Regions from separate parts of the Caproicibacter sp. BJN0012 genome, predicted to be linked through region 2. Evidence: riboswitches for the same ligand, from Rfam matches in the RefSeq annotation. Region 2 holds a riboswitch; the other holds the start of a gene.
What was found. A riboswitch is a leader RNA that binds a small molecule or an ion and turns the genes downstream of it on or off. The one in region 2 is predicted to bind FMN.
Positions count from the first base shown of each region.

Region 1: another riboswitch for FMN. It lies ahead of VA597_RS08645 (ECF transporter S component); the one in region 2 lies ahead of ribD (bifunctional diaminohydroxyphosphoribosylaminopyrimidine deaminase/5-amino-6-(5-phosphoribosylamino)uracil reductase RibD).

Region 1 is NZ_CP142518.1:1,789,942-1,794,581, reverse strand. It holds gene VA597_RS08655 (hypothetical protein) at 1-239, opposite strand, end outside; gene metK (methionine adenosyltransferase) at 288-1,472, opposite strand; SAM riboswitch class I at 1,559-1,659, opposite strand; gene VA597_RS08645 (ECF transporter S component) at 1,749-2,387, opposite strand; FMN riboswitch at 2,392-2,530, opposite strand; FMN riboswitch at 2,645-2,776, opposite strand; gene VA597_RS08640 (CapA family protein) at 2,815-4,053, opposite strand; gene VA597_RS08635 (Ppx/GppA phosphatase family protein) at 4,263-4,640, shown strand, end outside.
Region 2 is NZ_CP142518.1:2,518,603-2,523,242, forward strand. It holds gene VA597_RS12205 (sensor histidine kinase) at 1-133, shown strand, start outside; FMN riboswitch at 572-712, shown strand; gene ribD (bifunctional diaminohydroxyphosphoribosylaminopyrimidine deaminase/5-amino-6-(5-phosphoribosylamino)uracil reductase RibD) at 885-1,988, shown strand; gene VA597_RS12215 (riboflavin synthase) at 1,970-2,608, shown strand; gene VA597_RS12220 (bifunctional 3,4-dihydroxy-2-butanone-4-phosphate synthase/GTP cyclohydrolase II) at 2,620-3,819, shown strand; gene ribH (6,7-dimethyl-8-ribityllumazine synthase) at 3,833-4,300, shown strand; gene VA597_RS12230 (LytR/AlgR family response regulator transcription factor) at 4,638-4,640, shown strand, end outside.

The DNA of each region.
Region 1 (4,640 bases), 730 kb from region 2:
TCCATGCCGCGATCAATCACAATCAGTTCCGTATTGCCGTCCGGAATCCACCGAATCCGTTCGCAGGCGCTTCTGAGGACCAGCTCGGCGTTCTCGTCATGTCCGCTTATGGAAATAACAAGATAAAGTTTTCCGGGGTTTTCCGTTTTCAGCAGCCAAAACAAAAACATCCGGAATGCCTCCACGATTCCCAAGATAGCAAACAGGACGAAAAGCGTTTTGAAAAGAATTTCAAACATAAAAACCACCCCAACACATTCTATGTGCAGGAGTGGAATTTTGACTGACTATTTTTTCAGCGCTTTTTTCAGTGCTTCCACGCGGTCGCATTTTTCCCAGGAGACGCCAAGGTCTTCACGGCCCATATGTCCATAGTTGGAAACGGCGCGGTAAATCGGGCGGCGGAGGTCCAATTCGCGGATGATGGCGCCGGGCCTTAAATCGAAAGTCTTCTCGACCGCGCCGGAAAGTTCTTCTCCGGTAAATCTTGAGGTCCCGAACGTGTCCACCCGAATGGAAACCGGCCGCGCAACGCCGATCGCATAGGCAAGCTGCACTTCACACTTTCCCGCGATCCCGGCCGCCACGATATTTTTCGCAACGTAACGCGCCGCATAGGAGGCGGACCGGTCGACCTTTGTGGGGTCCTTTCCGGAAAAAGCGCCGCCGCCGTGCCGCGCATATCCGCCGTAAGTGTCTACGATGATTTTTCTGCCGGTCAGTCCGCTGTCGCCGACCGGGCCGCCTACTACAAACCGGCCGGTCGGATTCACATAATATTTTGTTTTTTCATCCAGCCAATGCTGCGGAATGGCGGACTGGATGACGTATTTCAGAATATCGCTCCGAATCTGTTCCAGCTTTGCTTCAGGGCTGTGCTGGGCCGATACCACCACGGTGTCGACCCGGACAGGGCGGTCCCCCTCGTATTCCACGGTCACTTGCGTTTTTCCATCGGGCCTCAGGTAAGGAACCAGATCGGTTTTTCTGACTTCGCTCAGCCGCCTGGCCAGTTTATGCGCCAGCGAGATCGGCAGGGGCATCAATTCCGGCGTCTCGTCGCAGGCATACCCGAACATGATTCCCTGGTCCCCGGCTCCGATCAGATCATCTTCATCCGTCGCTCCATTCTGAGCTTCAAAGGAACGGTTGACGCCCATCGCGATGTCCGGCGACTGGACATCGATGGAAGTCAGGACACCGCAGGTATTTCCGTCAAAACCGCAGTCCGGATCATTATATCCGATATCCTTTACGACATCGCGGGCGATGGAAGCGATGTCGACATAACAAGTCGTTGAAATTTCCCCCATCACATGAATAATACCCGTCGTCGCCGTCACTTCACAGGCTACATGCGCGGCCGGGTCCTGTGCAATAATGGCGTCCAAAACGGCGTCCGCGATCTGGTCGCACATTTTATCGGGATGCCCTTCCGTTACGGATTCTGAAGTAAAAAAATGTCTGGCCATAAATATCCTCCTGACTTCTTTCAGTACGCCCTGAACGGGCGAAAAAATAAAGGACCGACCGGAAGAAAACCGGACGGTCCTGATCCACCTCATCTTTCGGCTTTCCCGCAGGATTTGGCACCTTGCTTTTTCCAAGCAGGTTGCCGGACATCACAGGGCCTGTTCCCTCCGTCACTCTTGATAAGGAAATATTCAATTTTTATGCTTTACAGTATAGCACAGGCTAAAGAATTTGTAAAGGGATATTCTTAAAGATCCGGCCATCCGCCGCAGCGTTCATTTCCCCATGGTATGGTGCAGGATCGGGCTGACTCTTTTATAAAGAAGCATCGTCAGGCAGGAAACCGTTACCCCTTTGAACAGGTTAAACGGTGCGACAGCCAAGAGAATAAAGGTCTGCAGGTTCTTTATGGACGGGTTGACGACGGAGCCCATGCTGATCAGTGCGCTCATCGGCATATGGTAAGCCACGGCATAGACAGGAAGAAGCACATAAGCATTCACCAGGCTGCCGACCAGAATCATCACCAAAGTGCCCAGGACCAGACCGATGACCGCATTGCGTCTGCTTTTATGATATTTGTAAAGAATTGCGCTGGGGACAACCAGCGAGCATCCGATCAGGAAATTGGCAAGGTCGCCCACGCCCGCGGTGGAGCTTCCGTGGATTACAAGATACAAAATCACCTTCACCAGTTCAATCATGATTCCGGCCACCGGCCCCAGAGCGAAGCCTCCGATCAAAACCGGCAGCTCGCTGAAATCCAGCCTGTAAAACGCGGGGGCAAACCACAGCGGAAATTCAAACATCATCAGCAGAAATGCGATTCCGGACAGAACCCCAATCTGTGCGATGTTTCTGGCGTCAAATTTTAGTCTCTGGCGTTTGCCGGCTTTTTCATAATTATTTGTCATTTTTGCTCCTCTTCTTTCATCCGGACTCTACCGTCGGCTTCGGAATCAAACCAAAATCCGCGGCTGATATGCCGCTCGCGGGCTCGCCGGCTGTTCGCCGTTTTACCGCCGGTGGGGAATTGCACCCTCTCCTGAAACTGTTTATTTTGATCTATGCCAAAAAAGGCTTCAATAATCCTTTGAGGCAGGAATCAACGGATTGAACAAAAAAAGTCCCGCAAAAATGCGGGACGGCATAACAGCACAAAAAATCGTCTGTTTTTCTTCTTTCATCCGGACTTTACCGTCGGCTTTGGAATCAAACCAAAATCTGCGTTTCCGCTCGCGGGCTTATCGGCTCTCACCGCTTTACCGCCGGTGGGGAATTGCACCCCGCCCCGAAGAACTTATTCAATTGTCAGAAGTATAACACAGTTCGGAAGTTCTGTCAAGACTCTGCCTGATACTCTTTGGGAATGTTTTGGTCAATGATGTCCTGGATAAACCGCATGCTGAATTCGGGCGTCCTCTTCCGAACACCATGCTTGCTTGCAAGCGTTTCCGAATATTCGCTCAACGGGTAAATGGAAAGGTTTGCAAAGCTGGTTTCATAATGGGTTACGATCGGTTCAAATTTCATGCCGGAATAAACGGTTTTCCCAGTTTCAAAATTTTTAGTCATCGTAACGGTCAACAGACCGCTTACCATATTTCTTCCGTAAAGCTGGCCGGAAATGAAATTCCCGAAAGCAAAAATCACAGGACATTTCGCGCCGTCGGACGCCCTTGTCAACAAAGTGAGCTGCTGCACCACGTGCGGATGATTTCCGAAAATGATATCCGCGCCCCAGTCGACCATTTCCTGCGCAAGTTTCTTCTGCTGATCCGTCAGTGTGTAGGTATCCTCGGTTCCCCAGTGAACAGAAATCACGACGACGTCAGCCATGCTTTTTGCCTTTTGGATCAGGCTTTTAATCAGTTCGGTATCACTTGCGTAGACGATGCGGTAATCCGAATCTTTCGGCAAATACAGACCGTTTGTCATTTCCGTGATCCCGATCTGCGCGGTCTTAATTCCCTTTGACTCCACAATCCGAATATTTTGAAGGTCGGCGTCGTTCCGATACGCCCCGATGGCTGTGACCGGCTGAGTGTCCCAGTAGTCGAGCGCCGCCTTGATTCCTTTTTGTCCCATATCCAAAACGTGGTTGTTTGCCTGATTGATTACGTCAAAGCCGAGGTGAACCAGCTCGTCCCCCACTTCGGTCGGAGAATTGAAAAGGGGATATCCCGAGATCGGCGCCACCTTTGAGGCCAGGATACTTTCCTGGTTGACGACCGCAATATCGGCGGTTTGAATTCTTCCGGCCACACGTTCATACATCGGGTCGAAATCGTAGCCCTTCCCGCCCGCCAGCTTTTTTGCGCGATTGTAAATAGTGCTGTGTATCAAATCATCCCCCGCGCCAAGAATAGTGATGGAAACAGGTTTCGGGACAGATTTTGAGGAAGAAGGCGTCTTTGTCTGTGAAGAAGACGGCAAAGCGGACGAGGACGTTTGGCTTTGATTCAAGCCGGGGATCTGTCCGTGGTAAAACGCCGCTGCGGCTGCGATCACACCGCAGAAAATGATCGCGGCAGAGATCACTGCCGTCCGCCGGAAGGCGGAATGGTGTCTTTTTTTCATAATTCGTAAACCTTTCTTTTCGGCATTCCTTTTGCATGAATCCAGTATATCACACACGAAACGGAAAATCATCTCATCCTGAAACCGGATGGAAGGAAAGACGGCCTGATTTAGTTTATGTAAAATCTATGTAAAAAGGTGGAAATCAGAATAAAAACTTGTTATCCTAATAATATATAAATCTTACGGAGTGGAAGGGAGAGAATTCTTTGAACAGGAAAAAGAATCCCAGGCTCGCGGCTGTCATTGACATTGATTCCAATGCCTTGAAAATGAGAATCTCACAGCTGAAAAAGGGCAAGATCGAAAATATCGATCTCCTCGAATACCCGCTTCGCCTGGGACACGAGGTTTTTACCGACGGAAAAATCAGTTTTGAAAGCCTTCGCGAACTTTCTTCCCTTCTGCACGGCTACGAGGACGTTCTGACCGGATATGGCGTAACAGACTGCAGAACCGTCGCCACCACGGCTTTGCGGGAGGCGGAAAACCGCTCATTCATCATCGACCAGCTGAAGATACAAAACGGGATTCAGGTCGAGGTTCTGGAGGATGATCAGGAAAAAACTCTGATTTACTGGGAAATC
Region 2 (4,640 bases):
GACAAAGAAGGACCGACATTCCCATGGCTTCGGCCTTTCCAGCATCCGGGAGATCGCCATGCGGCACGGTGGGTCTATGGAAATAACAGAAGAGGAAGGCATGTTTACGCTTCTTGTATATTTCCCGTTCTAATTCGAAAGGAAGGCCTTACAAAAGTTGTAACTACAGTCTGCCATCAGGCAAATCCTTATAATTGGTGTTAAATTCAGTTCTCAATATGATCTGCAAGTCCCGTTCCGTTACATATTTCTTGATTTAAAAGCTGCGGGCACAAGGTGCAGGATGTTTAGATAGTTGTTCGTGAAGAGTTCGGTCGCCCACAAAATTCACGGACAGGGACGGATTTTTCACGTAGGTGCCACAGAAGTAACCTGTCAACAAAATAAGGAGTGATCGCAACGGCGGAATTGATCTATTCGCGACAGAGATTCCTGCATCACTGATCTGGTTCTCACCGGCCGGATAAGCCCGACTAAGCTATGCATTATAGGTATTTATCGAATTTGAATTAAATAATATTGATTTTTTTATCAACCGGCGTATAATTAATTCAAACAACTGAATAATTTAAAATGTCTTCAGGGCAGGGTGAAATTCCCGATCGGCGGTATAGTCCGCGAGCGCGTAAGCGCAGGACTTGACATTATGTTCAAGTCAGGATTTGGTGAAACTCCAAAACCGACAGTAAAGTCTGGATAGAAGAAGATGTGTTGAAATTGTGTTTGATGCCGAAGTAGTGTTCGACAACACTTTGCTATACCATCAAAGCCGAATTTATCGCGCTGGATGGTTTTGTAGGCATTCCAATACACCTAAATTTTAACACCTGAAAGACATTTCCAATGTTTTCAGGTGTTAATTTTTTATTTTAGGGGTGTTGCGATTGTCTGACGAAACTTACATGAAACTGGCGCTGGAATACGCACAAAAAGGCTGCGGCTGGGTTAACCCAAATCCGATGGTCGGAGCAGTTGTTGTAAAAGATGGCCGTGTGATCGGCACGGGATATCATCAGCGGTACGGAGAATTGCACGCGGAACGGAACGCGCTGGCCTCCTGCACGGAACCGCCGCGGAACGCGACGCTGTATGTGACCTTGGAACCGTGCTGCCATTACGGGAAAACACCGCCGTGTACGGAGGCAATTCTGGAAAGCGGCATCCGCCGCGTCGTGGTCGGTTCGGTCGATCCGAATCCGCTGGTTGCCGGAAAAGGAATCCAGATTTTACGCCGGCACGGGATCGAAGTCTCCGAAGGCGTGTTATGTGAAGCCTGCACCGGGCTGAACGAGGTGTTCTTCCACTTTATCCAGACTAAAACGCCTTACGTTGTGATGAAGTACGCCATGACGATGGACGGGAAAATTACCACACGGTCCGGCCGATCAAAGTGGATCACGGGCGAAACCGCCCGCAGGTGCGTACAGGAAGACCGGCATCGGTATACCGGCATCATGGCGGGTGTCGGCACGATCCTCGCGGATGACCCGCTTTTGACCTGCCGCCTGCCGGGCGGCAGGAATCCTGCTCGCATTATCTGCGATTCCCGGCTGCGGACACCGCTGAACGCGCGGGTTGTGCGGACGGCGGGAGAGGCTCCCACTATTCTTGCCACCTGCTCACGGGATGAGGCCCTTGCGCATTCCTACCGGGATGCCGGATGCGAAATCCTCACGCTTCCGTCGAAGGATGGGCATGTGGATCTGCGTGAGCTCATGGCCGCGTTGGGGGAAAAGAAAATTGACAGCGTTTTGCTGGAGGGCGGCGGCGCGCTGAACTGGTCGGCACTGCAAAGCGGCATCGTCAACAAGGTACAGGCATACGTCGCTCCGAAGCTGTTCGGCGGCGCCGATGCGAAATCTCCGGTAGGAGGAATCGGCGTGGAAGACCCGAAGAAGGCGTTCCGGCTTGCCTCGCCGCAGGTGACGCAGCTGGGAGAAGATATTCTGCTGGAAAGCGAGGTGCTCCCATGTTCACAGGAATCATAGAGGAAACGGGAATCATCCGTTCCATCAAAAGAGGCGGGCGCTCCGCCGTCCTGACCATCGGCGCGTCGGCGGTTCTGGAGGGTTTGAGGCTGGGCGACAGCGTCGCGGTCAGCGGCGTGTGCCTGACGGTCGTTTCCCTGTCGGAAGATTCCTTTTCCACCGACGTGATGCACGAAACCGCCGCGCGCTCCAACCTTTTGAATAGGAACGTCGGCGGCACGGTCAACCTCGAACGCGCCATGCCGCTGAACGGACGGTTCGGCGGGCATATCGTCACGGGGCACATCGACGGAGCCGGGGGCATCAGTAAGGTGCGGAAAGATGAAAACGCAATCTGGTTCACCATCCGGACTTCCCCCGGCATTCTGCGGTATGTGATCGACAAAGGGTCCATTGCCATCGACGGCATCAGCCTGACCGTCGCGGGCGTAACAGAGAATGATTTCAGCGTATCCGTGATTCCGCACACGGCCCAAAATACCACGCTTGGGGAAAAGCGCGTCGGGGACACGGTGAATCTGGAAAACGACTGCATCGGAAAGTATGTGGAAAAGCTGCTCCGCACACCGGGAGGACAGAGCGGCATCTCAAAGGAATTCCTTGCCCGGTATGGATTTTAGGAGGGATCGGCATGTTTGCGTTCAGTACGATAGAAAAGGCGCTTGACGATTTGCGCCAGGGAAAAATCATCTTAGTAACGGATGATGAAAATCGGGAAAACGAAGGGGATCTGATCTGCGCCTCTGAATTCGCCACGACGGAAAACGTCAATTTTATGGCGGTGCACGGCAAAGGGCTGATTTGTATGCCCATGAGCATTGCGCTCTGTCAAAAGCTCCGGTTTCCGCAGATGGTTTCCGACAATACCGACAATCATGAAACGGCGTTTACGGTTTCCGTCGACCATGTAAGCACCACAACGGGCATTTCCGCCGAAGAACGGGGCATCACGGCCCGCGCCTGTGTAAGCGGCAGCGCAAAGCCCGAGGATTTCCGCCGCCCCGGCCATATGTTTCCGCTGATGGCGAAACCGAACGGGACTCTGGAACGGAGCGGGCATACGGAGGCTACCGTGGACCTGCTGAGGCTTGCGGGCCTTACGGAGTGCGGCCTGTGCTGTGAGGTCATGAGCGCAGACGGACGAATGATGCGGACACCCGGACTGATTCAGCTCGCCGGTCAATGGGGGCTGGCCTTTATCACCATCAAGGACTTGCAGGACTACCGGAAAAAGCACGATAAGCTGGTCGAGCGTATCGCCGTTGCCAAGATGCCCACCCGGTACGGAAATTTCACCGCATATGGATATGTCAACAAACTCAACGGGGAGCATCACGTCGCGCTGGTCAAGGGAGAAATCGGAGATGGGGGGAACCTGTTGTGCCGCGTCCATTCCGAATGCCTGACCGGCGATGCGTTCGGCTCCCTCCGCTGCGACTGCGGACAGCAGTTCGCGTCCGCCATGACGCAGATCGAACGGGAGGGACGCGGTATTCTGCTCTACATGCGGCAGGAAGGCCGGGGCATCGGGCTGATCAATAAGCTCCGGGCCTATGAATTGCAGGATCAGGGCATGGACACGCTGGAAGCGAACAAGGCGCTTGGCTTTGCGGGCGATTTGCGGGAATATTTCATCGGCGCACAGATTCTCCGGGATTTGGGAGCCAAAACGCTGCGGCTTTTGACCAATAATCCCGACAAGGTGTATCAGCTTGCCGATTACGGCATGGAGATTGTAGAGCGGGTCCCAATCCAAATGGACGCCACCCCCTACGACCTGTTTTATCTAAAAACAAAGCAGTCCAAGATGGGACATATTCTCAATTATTGAAGGAGTTTTTACAATGAATATTTTCGAAGGAAAACTGGTGTCCAAAGAGATCCGGATCGGCATTGTAGCCGCCCGCTTCAATGAATTTATCACCTCGAAATTACTGTCCGGCGCATTGGATGGCCTGAAGCGCCACGACGTATCGGAGGACAGCATCGATGTTGCATGGGTCCCCGGCGCGTTTGAAATTCCGCTGATCGCGTCAAAAATGGCGAAAAGCGGAAAATATGACGCGGTGATCTGCCTCGGCGCTGTGATCCGCGGAAGCACAAGCCATTACGACTATGTTTGTAACGAGGTATCCAAAGGCATTGCACAGACGGCGCTTGCCAGCGGAGTTCCGGTGATGTTCGGCGTACTTACGACGGAAAATATTGAGCAAGCCATCGAGCGCGCCGGGACCAAGGCAGGCAACAAGGGCTTTGACTGTGCGGAAGGCGCGATTGAGATGGTCAATCTGATCCATACGATAGAAAAATAGCCTTATTCCGTACTAATGTTGCCAACTGCTTAAATAAGAAAAAGATAAGCCCGCCAAATAAAAAAGCAAGGGTTCGGCGGGACATTCCTTATGTCTCATTTGATACGAATCCTCCAAGCTCGCGGGTTTGGGGGATTTTTTATGCCAATAATACCACTAGAGGAAATAGCCTCAAGAATTATGTCAAATTATGAACCGGATAAACGATTGCGGTCCGATATAAAAATCTTAGTTTAACAACGAAATTTTTGTCGGAATTTTCTCGAAGCAATACAGTAATTATTTAATTGTGATATTATGTTCTCAAGAGTAATTATTATTGTTGGGAATGATAATAGTG